3 regions of the Mammaliicoccus fleurettii genome follow, and region 1 is predicted to be linked to each of the others. Evidence: riboswitches for the same ligand, from Rfam matches in the RefSeq annotation. Region 1 holds a riboswitch; each other region holds the start of a gene.

Region 1 (5,990 bases):
AAGGTCTTGTAATTACAACTCGCGTATCAAGTAATGTTTGATTATCGTGATAATCTTTCATTTGATCATAATGGATATCTGATATTAATATTTCTAGTAGCCAACCAGTTCCACTGTTTTCTTTATTAATGATAATACCATCTAATAATTCAAACTCCGTAATTTGTTCATCGTTTACAATTTGAAAGCGTACAGCTTTAAATGTTTTCATAAACATCCCCCTTATAGTTAAATCTACGAATGTTTAACTTTGCTTTCTATTATAAAGGACTTTTAAGTGAAATAACAATAATCTATAAATAAAGTGAAAAAAGAGTTTTCAATTTTTATAATTATGGGCTTTGACGAAAAATATCCATCTCATTATATTATAAGTATAAGGAGGTGAGCATATGTTAAATAAATCTGTATTAGTAGGGCGTTTAACAAAAGATCCTGCGTATTTCAAAAAGGGAGATATCATGATATCCACTTTCTGTTTAGCTGTTGAACGTGGCTATAAAACAAAAGAAGGTACTATTGCGGTTGATTTCATTGTGTGTAAGGCTTTCGGCAAGCTTGCTTATAATATTCACGAATATACTAAGAAAGGGCAACTTGTTGCTTTAACTGGACAAATTCAGTCTCGAGCATATATTAAAGAAGATAAGAAACAATATATAACAGAAATAATATGCGAGACAATTAAATTTTTAAACATGCCTGCATCAAGTAAGTCAGTTATTCTACAGTCTAAAGAGGAGATAAGTGACTTAATAAGTGAAAGTGCTGAAAGTTATTCTAAAGATCTTTCTTCTAAAGTAAACAAAGAAAAGTTAAGAGCAGAAAATACTGCAAAAGAATATAGTGACAGTAATATAGATGACGAATTATACAATCAATATAGTAACGTTATAAATGTCATTAAAAAAGTAGAAGAAAGCGAAAATAATGAAAATACATCTTCTAAATCAAAAGTTCCATCTTCATAGAAATATGCTTCAATTATGCTTTCGAATTTAAAAATCCTTTCTGTTTATTTTATATAATTCTTGATTCTAAATTCCAGAACTTGCTGTCTTGCTGTAGGGCAGCAAGTATACATATGTTACATTAATTGTTTAATAAATTACATATAGATGACAAATTGTCTGATAATTAATTTTACTCAATCTTTATAAATGCTTTAACAAAGGCTTTTATACTTAAATATCGCTAGATTTCACTTAGAAATACGTGTAATCTAACTGTAATATAAGGTGTTGTTTTTTCATATACCTGTAACCTATGACATAAAAAATAATGGTATAGTTTAGAAAGTAAAAATCATATAAAAAGTGAAAACCTTACGGGAGGAAACATTCAATCATGAAAAAATTATTAGCAGTTTCAACAGCGGCAATTGCAGTTACTACAGGGGTAACTGCTACAGCAGATGCAGCAACTCATACAGTTAAATCTGGTGATACTTTACATAGTATTTCACAACAATATGGTACATCAGTAAGTGCTATTAAAGCAGAAAACGGTTTAAAATCTAACTTAATCTTACCTAATCAAGTAATTAAAGTTAACGAAGCTAAAGCAGCTACAGAATCAACTACAGAATATACTGTAGTTTCAGGAGATACTTTAGGTAAAATTGCATCTAAATATGATGTAACTGTATCTCAATTAAAAGCATGGAACAACTTATCTTCAGACTTAATCATTGTTGGACAAACTTTATCATTACAAGCACCAGCTCAATCAGCTGTTCCAGCTCAAGCTCCAGTAGCTCAACAAGCGCCAGTTCAACAAACTAAAGAACAAGTTGCAGCTCCAGCTCAACAACAAAGCTACCAAGCGCCAGTACAATCTTACAAAGCGCCAGCTCAACAAGCATATAAAGCACCAGCTCAACAAAGTTACCAAGCGCCAGCTCAAAGAGTAAGAACTACTCAAACATCAACAGCTAGCACTGGTGGATCAACTAAAGCTCAATTCTTAGCTGCAGGTGGTACTGAAGCTATGTGGAATACAATTGTATTACCAGAATCAAGCGGTAATCCAAATGCTGTTAACCCAGCTGGATATAGAGGTCTTGGTCAAACTAAAGAATCATGGGGAACAGGTTCAGTTGAACAACAAACAAAAGGTATGTTAAATTATGCGAAACAACGTTACGGTTCTGTTGAAGCTGCATTATCATTCCGTTCTCAAAATAACTGGTGGTAAGCCATACACTTTAATTAAAAGTGAATTAATATATTAATCCAATCGTCTAGGAAATATCCTAGGCGATTTTTTAATTTGACCGTATCTCTTCAATTTGATAATCTTTAATTAACTGAATAGATGAATGACTACTAGGGGCGCCTGTTGGCTGAGATGATTTTATCAGTCCCTTAACACTTGATTTGGATAATGCCAACGTAGGGAAGTGGTCAATTAGCGTATTATACTACACTTAATTGACTTCTTTTTAACGAAAGAGGTCTTTTTTTATTAAGTAATAATCAAATAGTATAGATTTTATAAATATGAAAATTAAATTTGAGGTGGCTTATTATGAAAAAACCAAATATAGCATTAACAATAGCTGGAACTGATCCAACGGGTGGAGCGGGTATAATGGCTGATTTGAAATCTTTTCAAGCTTCAGGGGTTTATGGTATGGCTGTAGCAACAAGTATTGTTTCTCAAAATACTTTAGGCGTTCAAGATGTTTATCATTTGCCCGTAGAAGTAATTGAAAGTCAGTTGAAGAGTGTCTTCGATGATGAGCAGCCACATGCAATTAAAACAGGTATGATAGCTTCTCAAGAGATGATGAATGTCATTAAACCATTTATTGCACAGTCAGGTAAGCCTTATGTTATTGACCCAGTAATGGTTGCCAAAAGTGGTGATGCCTTGATGGATGACAAAGGGAAAAATAAACTTAAAGAAATATTATTGCCACTTGCTACAGTTGTTACGCCAAATATTCCAGAAGCGGAAGATATAACTGGTTATAAAATTCAAACAGAAGATGAAATTAAGAAAGCTGGTGCTTTTTTCTTAAATGAAATTGGGACTAATGGTGTTGTCATAAAAGGTGGCCATCTTGAAGGTGATGCGATTGATTACTTATTTACGAAAGATGGAATGAGAAGTTGGAATAGTGAAAGATTCAGTACACAGCATACACACGGCACAGGATGTACTTTCAGTGCTGTTATAACTTCTGAGTTAGCAAAAGGTCATTCAATAGAACAAGCAGTCGAAGTAGCTAAAAGGTTTATAACTTTAGCAATTCAATATACGCCAGAAATAGGTAAGGGAAGAGGACCAGTAAATCATTTTGCATATCAAAAAATAGAGGGATTAGATTATGAGTAAATTAAATAATATAAGAGAAAACAGTCCACTAATTGTGTGTTATACAAACGATGTAGTAAAGAACTTTACAGCGAATGGGTTAATATCTCTAGGTGTTAGTCCAGCAATGAGCGAAGAACCAGAAGAAGCTCAAGAATTTTCAAAAGCTGCAGGTGCGTTCTTAATTAATATAGGTACAATCACAACAGATAAAGCTTATGATATGAAAGAATATGCAGAAATCATGTATGAAAACGGTGTGCCAGTCATTCTAGATCCAGTAGCGGTTGGTGCATCACAACTAAGAAAAACTTTTTGTAATACTTTATTAAATGATGAAGTAGTTGACGTAATTAGAGGTAATGCTTCAGAAATATTAGCACTCATCGAAGACGATACAATGATGAAAGGAACAGATAGTGATGCTTCATTAGATGCTATTAAAATTGCTAAAAAAGCCCATCAACAATTAAATTTACCTATTATATTAACTGGAAAAGTGGATGTTATAGCTTGTGATAATAAAATCATAGCATTGAATAATGGAAGTGAAATGTTAACTAAAGTTACTGGTGGAGGTTGTTTATTAGGTGGTGTTGTAGCTGCATTTTTATCAAACGAAAAAACTATAAAAATTGATCATCTAGAAGAAGCACTATCTACTTATAATGTTGCAAGCGAAATAGCTAGCCAACAACCAGGTGCTCATTTGCCAGGGACATTTCAAATTGCTTTGATAGATCAATTACATGCCATAACCGATGAAATAGTAGCAGAAAATAAGAAAGTGAAAGTAGTGAAATAAATGTTTGATATAAATAAATTAAAAGTATATTTTATCGCTGGCAGTCAAGATACACCAGATAGAGATTTATATAAAGTAGTTGAAGAAGCTTTAATAGGTGGCATCACAATGTTTCAGTTTCGTGAAAAAGGAACAAATAGTAAAAAGGGAATTGAAAAAGAAACATTAGCTAAAGATTTATTTGAACTTTGTAAAAAACATAAAGTGCCTTTTATTATTAATGATGATGTAGATTTAGCTTTGAAATTAAACGCTGACGGAATACACGTTGGTCAAGATGATCGCAATGTATCAGAATTTATAGATAAGTTTAAAGGGAAAATTATCGGATTAAGTGTCGCAAATAGCAATGAATATGAGAAATCGGATATTTCTGAAGTAGATTATATCGGTACAGGTCCAGTACATTCTACAGTTTCTAAAGATGATGCAGGTAAAGAAGGTGGATATGACCTTATAAAAAATATTAGAAAAATCGATAATGAAATTCCAATCGTTGCAATAGGTGGTATTACAGAGGCAGATGTCTTACCTTTAATAGATGCAGGAGCAAATGGTGTAAGTGTTATATCAGCAATTGCAAAAAGTGAAAATATTGAACAAACTGTGAAGGGTTTTCATAATCAATATAAAATTCTTTAATAAAATTAATATATTGATTTATGTTGTCATCATTCTATGATAGAATAACCTTTATGTGAGTATATCAATAGAGGTGGAAAAATGAAGAAAAAAGCTTTGTGGCCATTATTATTCGGTATAATGGTTGTGCTAGCTGGCTGTGATTATTCTAAACCTGAGAATAGGGATGGATTCTTTTATAATACATTCGTTAAACCAATGGATAGCGTTATTCATTGGCTTGGTGCTAATTTGGATCACAACTATGGTCTAGCTATTATCGTTATTACATTAATTGTTCGTTTTGCGTTATTCCCATTTATGATGAAGACGTATAAAAACCAAAAATTAATGCGTGAAAAAATGAAACTTGCAAAACCTGAAATGACAGCAATTCAAGAAAAAGTTAAACGTGCTCGTACACAAGAAGAAAAAATGGAAGCCAATCAAGAAATGATGGCTTTATACAAAAAGCACGGAATTAATCCAATGAATATGGGTTGTTTACCAATTGTCATTCAAATGCCAATTGTTATGGGTCTGTTCTATGTATTGAAATACCCTACAGAAGGCGGGATTACAGAATATCCTCATTTCTTATGGTTTAATTTAACTCAACCAGATCTTTTCATTACAATTATTGCAGGTATTATATATGCACTACAAGCATTTGTTTCAATGAAATATGCCAATGTTCCTGATGAACAGAAAAACATGATGAGAATGATGATGTTCATTTCTCCAATTATGATTATCTGGATGTCATACATTTCAGCTTCAGCATTAGGTTTATATTGGGCTGTCGGTGGTGCATTCTTAGTAGTTCAAACATGGTTAGGTAACGTGTTCTACAACAATAAAGTTGAAGAAGAAATGAAACCTATTATCGAAGCACATGAAAAAAATCAACAAGAAGCAAACAAAGAAAAGAAACCAGCTAAACTAGTTTCTAACAAAAAGAAAAAGAAATAAATTTAAAAAAAGAGCTTAGGACATAAATATCCTAGGCTCTTTTTTGTATAGAATGGATATTTACAACGATTTTGTAAGTGCGGACGCCTGAGGGAATAGTATGCGCGAGAGACTACAGGCTAGAGCCATACCCTCTGGCAAATGCACGAACAAAATCGTAAGATACTTTTGAGTTAGGATTTATGTCCTTCTCCGTTCTTTGTAACATCCCATTCTTTATAGAATTGTTCTAAGAAGCTCTCCATATACGAATGTCGTTCTTGTGCAATTT
Region 2 (5,990 bases), on a different contig from region 1:
ACACAAAAATCAAAAAGTAACCTTCCTAACATTCAATTAGGATAATACTATATTAAATTAGAACTAAATTCTAATAAACGTTGTTGATCATATGAAATACTAAAAATAATTCAACCTATAATTCTTCTCAGAAATCCCTAGAGTATACCAAACTCTATGTAACCTATAAACCACCATATCCTTGAAGAAATGTACGCACTCTATTAAATTAACTGTTTATCTATATATGAGAAATTAAAAAAGAGAGTATTACTAAATCGAAGCTATTAGGAAGGAACCATTCAAATACAAAATCTATATAATCTTTTTACTACATTACAAAATCCTATTTTTCTAATACATTTACAAAATTAATAGCTAATCACATTCTTGATGATTATTTAAATACCTTGTATTATGGTAATCCTTGTCTAAATACAGGCAAATTTCGTTAATTCTACAAACACTAGCATTGAGAGAAGTTGAACTTTGCTTTAATACAAGCAAAGATTTGTTATCTACATGTTTCTTAACGGTAGCTAGAATAAATACCGAATTGAAAAACTCAGTATTATCGCTAAGAGACTCCCCATATCTCTCCTCAATACCACCTAATAAATCATTAACACTTAAATCTTCAGGAACCACATATTCTTCAGTTCTCGATACGCCACCTTTACCATCAGTGATGTATCCCTCTAAGTCACAAAGCTCTAACTTAATTACTTTATACATACATCCTCCTGTTCAAGAGTGAATTATAGGTTACACTTATATTATATATAATCCGATTTTAATGTCAACTATTTTTTATAAACTTTTTATATAATATTTTAAAGATACGTTAGATTAGACATTCTATAGATGATTTATTAGGTAACAAGTGTCTACAATTTTAAATTAATATAAGCAATTCTTTCCAACCTTTATCCTTCCCCTTACTCTCTTATCGTTTTATACTATACTCATTACATATTTTTAGGAGGTTATATTATGGCTCAACAAACGAATAGATTTAAGTGGCCGAGTTTTGTGATGGGTGCTTTGTTTTTAATTATTGGTATTGTTATTTTCAGTTTTCCGCTTGAGAATTTTTATGCTATTACGTGGTTGATTGGTTTATTCTCTGTTATTAGTGGTGTACTAGAGATTAGTTTTAGACGTGCGGGTAAGAAAATGATGGGAATACCGAATGGTTGGACGATTGTTCTTGGTGTGATTAATATTATTTTCGGTCTTGTTGTTATGTTCAATTCTGCTGAGAGTTCTGTTTTCTTAATTTATATTTTTGCGATTTGGTTTATTATTAATAATATTGTCGCTATTTTTACTGTTACGCCTATCGAGAAATCTAACAAAGGTTTTCATACTATATCTATTATTTTAAATATTGTTGGTATTTTTGCAGGTATTGTTTTATTATTCAACCCGCTTCTTGCTGCGGTATTTATTTCATTCATGATTGCTTTTATGTTTATATTGTTTGGTATATTTTATGTAATTGATGCTTTAGCTTCTTAATTTTGAATGCTATAGATACTAAAAACCCAGCATGACTTTTGTGTCTGCTGGGTTTTTAGTATGTTTATAACGACGCTATTTTAATACGCCTTTTATTCTTTGATCTGTTACGATCAGTAATACTTTTCCTTGTTTTATTTCTTCTATATATTTTTCTGCTTCTATTTCAGTTATATTAAGTATTTCTAACTTCCTTAGAAATTCATCTTCTTTATAAGAATATCCACCAATATCTTTTCTATTGTAATTGATATTTTCTAATTCTGTTTGCTCTACGATTTCTGCTGTGTGTGCTTCGTCTGATGAGAGTATATAAATGTCTTTTTGACTAATGCCTTGGTCTTTTAATGTGTTGACGTCTGTTTCTAAATCTTTTTCATTTGTATATACTTTGACTACAGGATTCATCATAATAGCCTCCATTCAATTACTCTGTTTGAGTTTTTAAATTATTATAGCGTTCTTCAGTAATATAGAAGTTACTATTTTCTATTATAAAATCAAAGATTTCTTCTTTAGTTATACCATCTGGCAATTCATATTTAATCTCAATTCTTTCTTCGTCACTTGAATCTACCTTTTTGATTTGTTCTCGTTTAACGGCTATTGCTCTTTTATTATATTTTAATTTAATATCTGCTTTCCGTTCTTCGATTAATTGTAACCTATCGATTTTGAATGCTGAGTTAATAAGTTCTTTTAATCTTTGTTCTCTTTTACGTACTGTTCTTCTTTTGTTAAAGTCTGAAATATATTTCATTCTAACTATGAGATATAAAATTACGATTATAAGTAATGCAATGATAAATAAAAGTGTACCCATCTCTCATCCCACCTTTTATGATATAAAATCATGTAGCATTTTTATTCATACGTATAAAGAGAAACTAGTTATTATTTGTTTTAATTCCCTTTATTATTTTTATTAAACTCTTGTTATTTTAATTTTCTATTTGAACATTCAGACTATTATATGTACAATGAAATTAATAATTAAATAACAGACCACTGGAAGTGCCTTATTAGAGGCTGAGACTAAAGTAGCGACTTTAGGATTCCCAGAACCTGATCCAGTTCATACTGGCGTAGGAAAGTGGCGTATCTAAAGAAGCTAATTTTTGCGCTATTTTTCTATATATGGAAAAATAGCGCTTTTTTATTTGGAGTGATTCAATTGTTTATAGCCATTTCACCGTACAAGCATTTAGTTAATGATGACTTAGATCATTATATAGAGATTTCAAATGATATTGACTTATTATTGCTTAGAGTTCCTATGAGTCGCGATTTATTATGTAACGCGATTGATTATTTGTTAACTCATGGTTTTCCTAAAGACAAAATAATGGTTCATACAGATATTTCTGTTCTTGAATTATATGACTTACACTTTATTCATTTTCGAGAAAATGACGAACAAGCTTTTTTATTTAAAGAGTCTCATCCACATATTTCAGTTAGTATGTCGACGCATTCTGTTCATAGTGTTGAACGTGCTAAACATCATCATTTAGATTTTGTATTTTTCGGACATGTCTTTGAATCATCTTCAAAAGAAGGTCTCATTCCTAAGACTGTTGATGAAATCAATATTGCAACATCGATTGATATCCCTATTTATGCTATTGGTGGTATCAATCAAGATTCACTTAAAGTACTTCCAGCAGGTTTTCAAGGAATTTGTGCAATTTCCTTTTTCAGAGATTGTAGCATTCAAGAAATAGATCATTTAAGGAAGGTGTGGCATGCATATGTATGACGTTATAATTGTCGGTTCTGGTGTAATTGGCATGTCTATTGCACGTGAGTTAATGGACAAAGCACATTTATCTATTGCAGTAATTGATCGTGATATCCCTGGTTTACATGCATCATATAAAGCAGGTGGCATGTTAGGTGCTCAAAATGAATTTGTTCAAGATACAGCTCTTTACCAACTCGCTTTACGTTCAAGAGATTATTTTAAAGCTTTAAGCCATGAATTATATAAAGAAACAAACATTAATATAGATTATCAAGAACACGGATTAATCAAAATGGCCGCTTCAGAAGAAGACGTCGAATGTTTAACAGAGCAATATCATTTTTTAAATGAGCGAGATAGATCTGTAACACCATTAAACAAAAAGGATTTAGACAATCTTTCTAAACATACAATTGAATTTAAGCATCCTGCTATATACATCCCTGATGACGGCCAGATTAATGCTTCAAAATATACAAAAGCATTATTAAAATCAATTACCAATAAAGGGATTGAACGATTATATAACACTGAAGTTAAAGCAATCAAACGTTTAAAAGATTGTTATAAAGTTCATACTTCAGATACTATTTTGCTCTCAAAAAAGGTTGTCGTAGCAGGAGGTGCATGGAGTAATAAACTATTAGAAGACTATCAAATTGAGCCGAAATTAACTGGGGTTAAAGGTGAAGTATTGTTATTAAAGAATGAACAGCTTAGTTTGAAACAAACTTTGTTTATAACGAATGGATGCTATATTGTACCTAAACGAGACAATACATTCCTAGTTGGAGCTACAAGTTATTTTGATGACTATTCAGTTGGCACTTCAGTTGAAGGAGAAAAATGGTTAATTAACCAAGCAACATCATATATACCAATATTAAAGGAAAGCAATATCATCCATAAATGGTCTGGTATTCGGCCATACACTCATAATGAATGGCCAATTATGGATGAAATAGATCATGGTCTTTTCTTAGTAACTGGACATTATAGAAATGGTATTTTACTTTCACCTATCATTGGAAAGTTACTTTCTGAATGGATTGTTAATGATCAAGCACCATCATTATTAGATGATTTTAAAGTTAAAAGGAGTGTTCAGTTATGAAATGTATGATCAATGGAGATGAATTTAATTTCGACGAAGTATTAACTTTGTCTGATTTACTCCAATCGCTAGAGTTAGATCAAGAAAGAATTATAGTTGAATGGAATGACACACTTGTAAAGAATAATCAATTTAGCAATATTCTCGTTAGAGAGTCAGATCGATTAGAACTATTAGAATTTGTCGGAGGCGGATAAAATGTTAAAAATAGGACCATATGAAATTAACTCAAGATTATTATTAGGTACAGGAAAGTTTAAAGACGAACAAACACAATCTGAAGCCATACTAGCATCTGGCACGGAAGTTCTAACCTTTGCTGTTAGACGAATGAATTTATATGATAAATCTTTACCCAATCCTTTAGCTAACGTAGACTTAGAAAAATTCATTACATTCCCTAATACAGCTGGTGCTCATACTGCCGAAGAAGCTGTGCGCATTGCTGAAATTGCGAATCATGCTGGATTATGTAATCTCATTAAAGTGGAAGTAATTGGTGATGATAAAACGTTATTGCCTGACCCAATAGAAACTTACAAAGCTTGTGAAATTTTATTAGAAAAAGGCTATATCGTATGTCCATATATTTCATGTGATGTCGTGCTAGCAAAAAGATTAGAAGCATTAGGTGTTCACGCTATTATGCCCCTCGCTTCACCAATAGGTACAGGTAGAGGAATCAATAACCCTCTTAACTTAAGATATATTATAGAACAATCAAGTATTCCTGTTATCGTCGATGCTGGTATTGGTTCTCCGAAAGATGCTTGTTATGCAATGGAATTAGGTGCAGATGCTATTTTATTAAACACTGCTATTTCTGGTGCTAAAGACCCTGTAACTATGGCTAGCGCAATGAAGTTAGGTATTGAAGCAGGACAATTAAGTTATACTGCCGGTAGAATACCTGTTAAATATACTGCACAAGCATCTAGCCCTACTGAAGGTTTAGGTTTCTTATAATGAACCGTTATGAAAGACAAATAAAGTATCAGCACTTTGGAGAACAAAGCCAAAAACAATTACAAAATATAAATATTTTAATCATGGGTGCTGGTGCTCTTGGTAGCCATGTCGCAGAATTATTAGCTCGAATGGGTGCACATAAATTATCAATCATCGACATGGATATTGTAGAACTGTCAAACATACATCGCCAAGCACTTTATGATGAGCATGATGCACAAGCAATGTTACCAAAAGTATACGCTGTAAAAGAAAAAATAAAGCAAATTAATCATAATGTTGAACTAAACGCGATTCATCAAGAAATGACATCAAATAACATTGAATACATCATTAGCGACATACAACCTGACATCATAATTGATGGAATGGATCAATTTGATATGCGTTTTTTAATCAATGAAGTGAGCCATAAATTACAGATTCCATGGATATACGGAGCAGCAGTTGGAAGCAAAGGAACTGTATATGCTATAGATTTTACTGGGCCTTGTTTGCAGTGCATCCTTAATACAGTTCCACATACTGGTGAAAGCTGTGCAATTAATGGTGTATTACCACCTGTCGTTCAACAAGTAGCAAGTTATGAAGTATCCGAATTATTACGCTTCGTTTCTGGAAATGGATTTTCTAAAAAACTGATTACGATTGATACCTTTGAAA
Region 3 (5,990 bases), on a different contig from region 1:
TTTTTCTACGCTCTAATAATTCATCTTGTGTTACTGGTAACTCAGAACGTTTTTTAATTTCTTCTATGCCTAATGCTTTATTTCCTGCTTTTGTACTAATTTTATTAAAAATACCCATTATGTTCAATCTCCTCACAGTTTCGTTAGTATTCAATACTAGAATATTAACTTATACCCGTTTTAGGAAATTTTAACCATTTATTTGGACAAAGACTACTTTTAAATACTTGCTCGGTTTGTAATGTGGATGGCTCTTAAAGTCTTTAGGTAAGCCCATTACATCTGAAATTGTATAATCTACATCTAGCGCATCCAATGTTTGGTTAATCATCTTCTTAAACGCTTTTTGAGGAAAAGCACTTGAATTTGTACTTAATACTAAAGTACCTTGTTCATTTAGTAGTTCTAAAGACCCTTCAATTAATTCTGGGTAATTTTTCTGAACGCTAAATGTTTTTTTCTTATGACGAGCAAAACTTGGAGGATCAATAACAACTACATCATAACTCAAACCGTGACGAAGAGCGTATTTGAAATAATCGAATACATCCATGATGAATATATGATTATTATTTAAATCAATTGCATTTAATCCAAAATTAGCTTCAGTAAGTGGTCTTGCTCTGTTTGCTAAATCTACACTAGTCGTGGAATTAGCATTCTCACTTGCTGCAACAGAAAAAGCACCAGTATAACTAAACAAATTCAGCACATCTTTATCTTCGCTATAATGATCTCTTAATTTTTTTCGTACATCTTTTTGATCTAGGAAAATACCTGTCATCGGTCCATCGTCTAAATCGATATTATAATATAAATGATTTTCTTCCACTACGTATGGGAAACCAGGTGCTGTTCCGTCAACAAAATCAGATGCAGTTTCCATTCCTTTAAATCTTCTTTTTTCAAAAATAGATTTATATTCAAATACTTCTTTAATAGCAGGTAACAATCTATCTTTCAAACGATAAATACCTACAGAGTACCATTGAATCAGTAAATGTCCGTCGTAATAATCAATTGTCAATCCACCGATACCATCACCTTCAGCATTGAATATTCTATATGCATTTATACCATCAACATGATCATAATATTCTCTTTCACTTTTAGCCGTCTTAAATAGATTTACAAAAAAGTTATGATCTATCTTTTCAGTTGAATCTAAAGATAATACCCAACCGATACCTTTATTTTGTTCACCATAATAAGCTGTAGCAATAAATCTTTTACCAGAATCTACAAGCGCTACTAATTCACCTTCATCTGTACTTGGCATATCAAATACATCATCTTTTTCAACAAGAGGGAAACCTCTTAAATATTTATCTTCTTTACCTCTTTTGAGCATTAACTGTTTCATTATTTTTTGGCCATCCTTTCGAAATGTCTCACATATTATAACGTATATTACGCAAAACGCCAAAAAAACAGAGTATCCCCCTTTAGAATACTCTGTTAACCGAATTTATTAATCAAAATTTCCCCCAGAAAGTTTGATCCCCTTTTATGTAAACGCTTACTAAAATTAGTATAAAGGATAAGATTATTCCGTGCAATACATTTTCCAAAGAAATTCATTAAAAATATTTACTTTTTACATTTTTAATTTCACTATCAAGCTAAATATTTATTTTAATCTATATATATAAAATGTTATATAACTCTTGAATTGTGTGAATATAGTTGCCCTTGTTTACACTTCTCTTCAGTTTTGTCACTATAGCTGCCCTTGTTTACACTTCTCTTCAGTTTTGTCACTACAGCTGCCCTTGTTTACACTTCTCTTCAGTTTTGTCACTATAGCTATCCATATTTACACTTCTCTTCAGTTTTGTCACTACACCTATCCATATTTACTCTACTTACATGTTGTGTGAATAAAAAAGTCCTACAAAAATTATACTGATACTCTAAAACATAAAAAACCTGTCAACAAAGTTCGACTTTGTTGACAGGTTTTGACTATATTTCTCTAGAAAGATTTTTTTAGATGAATTATAAATGCTGGTGTTACAAACAATAATAGTAAAAATGAAATTGGTGTTATGAATACTGAGAACTGTGATGTTTGAATTGCTGAGACAAAGAATGTCGTTGCAATTTCAAAGAACAGTGCTGATATAACGAATAGTTTCCCAAAATTATTTTTATTTTTATAGTTTGTCGTGTAATTAAAGTATGCATATAAAATGATAAGCAACAACATTATAAATAATGTTAACCATTCAAACACATATTGAGTTTGTGATAATTTCCATTCTCCTGATAAGAATAAGCCATTACGATTGTTAAACTCAATAAAAGTAAATAAGAATAAAATTGCTGTACAAATCCATTCTATATAACTTTTCTTTAACCATTTAGGTCTTCTCATCCATTTCGGAATATCATCATCTTCAATTTTTATAATTTCTTTCCATTTTTCACTACGTTTTTTTCTTTTAGCAATTGCTTCTTCAGAGTTAAACTTTTCTAAAGTTGTTTGCTTCAGGCTTTGTGATTTTTCATAAAAACTTTCAGATATGCTAAATATTTTACTTGTTAATAAATTATTATTTGCTCTTGAGTGTTTTTCATCATTAACCATTTCAATATCTTTATCACTTACTGGTAAAGATCTTCTTAAATATAAACTAATCCATACGGACATTTGACTAAAGCACCATAATAATACAAAGAATAAATTAACGCTCATTACATCGATAGGCTTTACATTTTCCGCATCAATGTTATGGTTCATTGCAAATTGAGAAATGAAATAACATATACCATAAGAAATGATAATCCATAAATAATGCTGTTTCCGTTTCATCGGATTAAGCTCATTTTTATAAACAACATATCCAATGTGAATACTGAATGGGATAATAAATAAGAATGATGCAAAACTATAAACTTGGAACATCGTCATCATCATGACAATCATTAATATTATCGTCAAGCCGATATAAAATATAGAAATGTCATAATCATAATTCGTTGTTCTTCTTAAAGTACGTCCAATCAGTAAAATAAATATACCAAATAGTAAAATTATTATTGCTGCTATTACAGGAAAACCACCAATATAATGGTGCAATATTCTAACCAACTCATCAAAAAAAGCTACAAAAAAGTCCCAAATATTTCTTATATGGATATCATTTGATTCCTTGATATTATAATCTTTAATACGTGGTGCATTAAATAATATAAGTAATCCGGTAATTAAAATGAATATTCCTATAATACGACTAAAATGAACTTCCCAGCTTTTTTTCTTTATAGACATGTTCTTCACCTCATTGAACATTATAATTGTTTCATTTTCAAATGTCTTTAATTAAATTGAAAATCAGTCCCAAGTAGTACATTAAGTTTAAAACTCATATGTTGTTGGGTATATAATAATATCATACATTTTAAAGGAGTGTTATTTATGACACATAACGATAAACATAAAGACGAAGCAGAAAAAGCTAAGAAACAAGAACAAGAAAATAAGAAAGACGATAAAAATGGACAAGACGAAACAAAAGATAATATTCAAGATACATTTGAATAAACAACTTTCGTAGTTCTAATAAATACCCTATGGAAACATTCTATCTTTTCATAGGGGGTTTTTTTGTTCATTATAGCCTATTGACAAAATGCATGATAAGACTTATCGTAGTGATAACAATTTAATAAATGCACTAGGGGTGTTTTAAACTGAGACAGACATGAGAAGGTCTGAACCCTTTGTACCTGATCTAGATGATACTAGCGTAGGAAAGTGTTCGTAAATCATATAATAATATTCATTTATAAATGATAACAATATTTTTGTGCGCTTCTATTTAGATATAGGAGTGCACATTTTTTTATAAAAAAGGAGATAATTAGCATGTCAAAGAGATTAACTTTATCTGATATTTTGGTCACAGTTTTAATTGGTGCTTTATTTGCAATCATTTATAAATTTTTATGGATTCCATATGAAATATTAAAACCTTTAGGATTACATTTAGAACAATCCGTATATGGTTTTTGGTTTATAGCAGCAATTATAGCGTATTTAATTATTCAAAAACCAGGTGTGGCTTTACTTGCAGAATTTGCTGCTGGTGCTGGCGAAACAATTGTAATGGGACAATTTGATATACCTACTTTTGTTTATGCATTACTTCAAGGTTTAGCTTGTGAAATTGTATTTTTAGTAGTTCGTTATAAATATAGAAAATTATCAGTTGCTATTGTTGCCGGAATGTTGGCAGGTATTATTACGTTACCGATTGATTGGTTTTATAATTATTTAAGTGATGTTGCATTATGGAATGTAATTTTGATGTTCACAATTAGAATTTTAAGTGGTGCTATTGTAGGCGGCGCTTTAGGATATGCAATTGTAAGAGCGCTTGATCAGACTGGCGTCACTAAACTATTTAGACCTGCATCTAAAAAAGACTATGACTTACTATAGGAGTTAACCAATTGTTATCACTAAAAAATTTAAGACTTAAATACCCAGACGATGAACGCATTATATTTAAAAATTTAGATATTCAAATTAATGATAAAGAGAAAGTACTGTTATTAGGACCAAGTGGTTCAGGAAAAAGTACATTACTAAATGTATTAAACGGCATTATACCTAGGTCATTGGATATTCCAATGAAACTTGATTCTATAACTATCGACACACTTCCAGGAGTTGTTTTTCAAGATCCTGATACACAATTTTGTATGCCTGAGATTAAAGAAGAATTAGCTTTCGTACTTGAAAATATGAATGTAGATCCAAAAGAGATGGATGGAATGATTAATGAAGCAATGAATAAAGTGAATTTAAATGCTGATGCCTCGTTAAAAATCAACCGTTTAAGTGGTGGTATGAAACAAAAATTAGCTATTGCTTCTATATTATTACAAAATTCTCAAACATTATTTCTAGATGAACCGACAGCTATGCTCGATCATCAGTCTACAACGCAACTTTGGGACTTAATAATGCAACATTGGAAAGATCAAACTGTTGTAATTGTAGAACATAAAGTTGATTATATTTGGAATTTTGTCGATAGAGTGATTGTTATGAATGAACAAGGACAAATCACACACGATAGTACTCCATCTGATATATTGGAAAATCATATAGATATTTTAAATCAGTATGGTGTATGGCATCCACTTTCTTGGAATTATGCACCTCAATTAAAAAATAAATCTTCCGCACAAGAAACTTTATTAACAATTAAAGATTTAGATATTTTAAGAAGTAACAGAAAACTTTTTACAATAGATAACTTAACTATTAATAGTGGTGAATGGATTGGGCTTACAGGACAAAACGGTTCTGGTAAGACTTCATTCTTAGAAAGTATAATGCAACTTATAAAATATAATGGACAAGTTAAATATAAGAATAAACAATTAAAAAAAGTTAAAGATGCATCTAAACATATGTACTTTGTCTATCAAAACCCAGAATTGCAGTTTATAGAAATATCTGTCTTTAATGAAATATTTATCAATTTTGCTTTTCAAGACAAAGAAACCGCAATTGAAAAAACTAATGAAATGTTAAATCTTTTAAACTTGTATCATGTTAAAGACCAACATCCTTTTGAACTATCTATTGGCCAAAAGAAACGTTTAAGTGTAGCAACAGCATTAAGTACTAATTCAGAAATTATTTTATTAGACGAACCAACATTTGGTTTGGATAGTCATAATACTTTTGAACTTATCAAGTTATTTCATGAAAGAGTTCGCAAAGGACAAACTATATTAATGATCACGCATGAAAATGAAATAATAGAAAGATATGCTACAAGAACATTAGTCATTAACAATCATCAATTAGACGTTAACGGTGGTGAATCACATGTTAACTAATTGGAAAAAATATTCTACTTTTATAGATGATGTAAATATTTTAACCAAACTTTTATTAGGTATAGTATTATTTTTCTTTGCTATATTTATTCATGATTTTGATTTCATGATTTATTTAACCCTTATAA

Evidence for each region. Region 1 has a riboswitch for thiamine pyrophosphate ahead of thiD (bifunctional hydroxymethylpyrimidine kinase/phosphomethylpyrimidine kinase). Riboswitches for the same ligand answer to the same signal wherever they lie in the genome.
Region 2: linked by a shared signal. The riboswitch ahead of B2G86_RS11925 (thiamine phosphate synthase) and the one ahead of thiD (bifunctional hydroxymethylpyrimidine kinase/phosphomethylpyrimidine kinase) in region 1 are both predicted to bind thiamine pyrophosphate.
Region 3: linked by a shared signal. The riboswitch ahead of B2G86_RS03625 (ECF transporter S component) and the one ahead of thiD (bifunctional hydroxymethylpyrimidine kinase/phosphomethylpyrimidine kinase) in region 1 are both predicted to bind thiamine pyrophosphate.

What each region holds. Positions count from the first base shown of each region.
Region 1 covers NZ_MWJM01000013.1:19,714-25,703, reverse strand. Annotated here, with positions in the region: gene B2G86_RS10220 (YwpF-like family protein) at 1-211, opposite strand, end outside; gene B2G86_RS10215 (single-stranded DNA-binding protein) at 393-971, shown strand; gene B2G86_RS13650 (aggregation-promoting factor C-terminal-like domain-containing protein) at 1,348-2,196, shown strand; TPP riboswitch at 2,320-2,417, shown strand; gene thiD (bifunctional hydroxymethylpyrimidine kinase/phosphomethylpyrimidine kinase) at 2,530-3,342, shown strand; gene thiM (hydroxyethylthiazole kinase) at 3,335-4,126, shown strand; gene thiE (thiamine phosphate synthase) at 4,127-4,768, shown strand; gene yidC (membrane protein insertase YidC) at 4,850-5,719, shown strand; gene B2G86_RS10185 (HD domain-containing protein) at 5,893-5,990, opposite strand, start outside.
Region 2 covers NZ_MWJM01000020.1:10,592-16,581, forward strand. Annotated here, with positions in the region: gene B2G86_RS11905 (hypothetical protein) at 358-714, opposite strand; gene B2G86_RS11910 (HdeD family acid-resistance protein) at 973-1,500, shown strand; gene B2G86_RS11915 (YflT domain-containing protein) at 1,576-1,908, opposite strand; gene B2G86_RS11920 (hypothetical protein) at 1,928-2,323, opposite strand; TPP riboswitch at 2,501-2,609, shown strand; gene B2G86_RS11925 (thiamine phosphate synthase) at 2,666-3,259, shown strand; gene thiO (glycine oxidase ThiO) at 3,252-4,358, shown strand; gene thiS (sulfur carrier protein ThiS) at 4,355-4,555, shown strand; gene B2G86_RS11940 (thiazole synthase) at 4,557-5,324, shown strand; gene B2G86_RS11945 (ThiF family adenylyltransferase) at 5,324-5,990, shown strand, end outside.
Region 3 covers NZ_MWJM01000003.1:143,674-149,663, reverse strand. Annotated here, with positions in the region: gene B2G86_RS03640 (DUF697 domain-containing protein) at 1-118, opposite strand, end outside; gene B2G86_RS03635 (class I SAM-dependent rRNA methyltransferase) at 191-1,363, opposite strand; gene auxA (lipoteichoic acid stability factor AuxA) at 1,976-3,274, opposite strand; gene B2G86_RS13555 (hypothetical protein) at 3,422-3,547, shown strand; TPP riboswitch at 3,673-3,776, shown strand; gene B2G86_RS03625 (ECF transporter S component) at 3,872-4,447, shown strand; gene B2G86_RS03620 (ABC transporter ATP-binding protein) at 4,459-5,862, shown strand; gene B2G86_RS03615 (energy-coupling factor transporter transmembrane component T family protein) at 5,852-5,990, shown strand, end outside.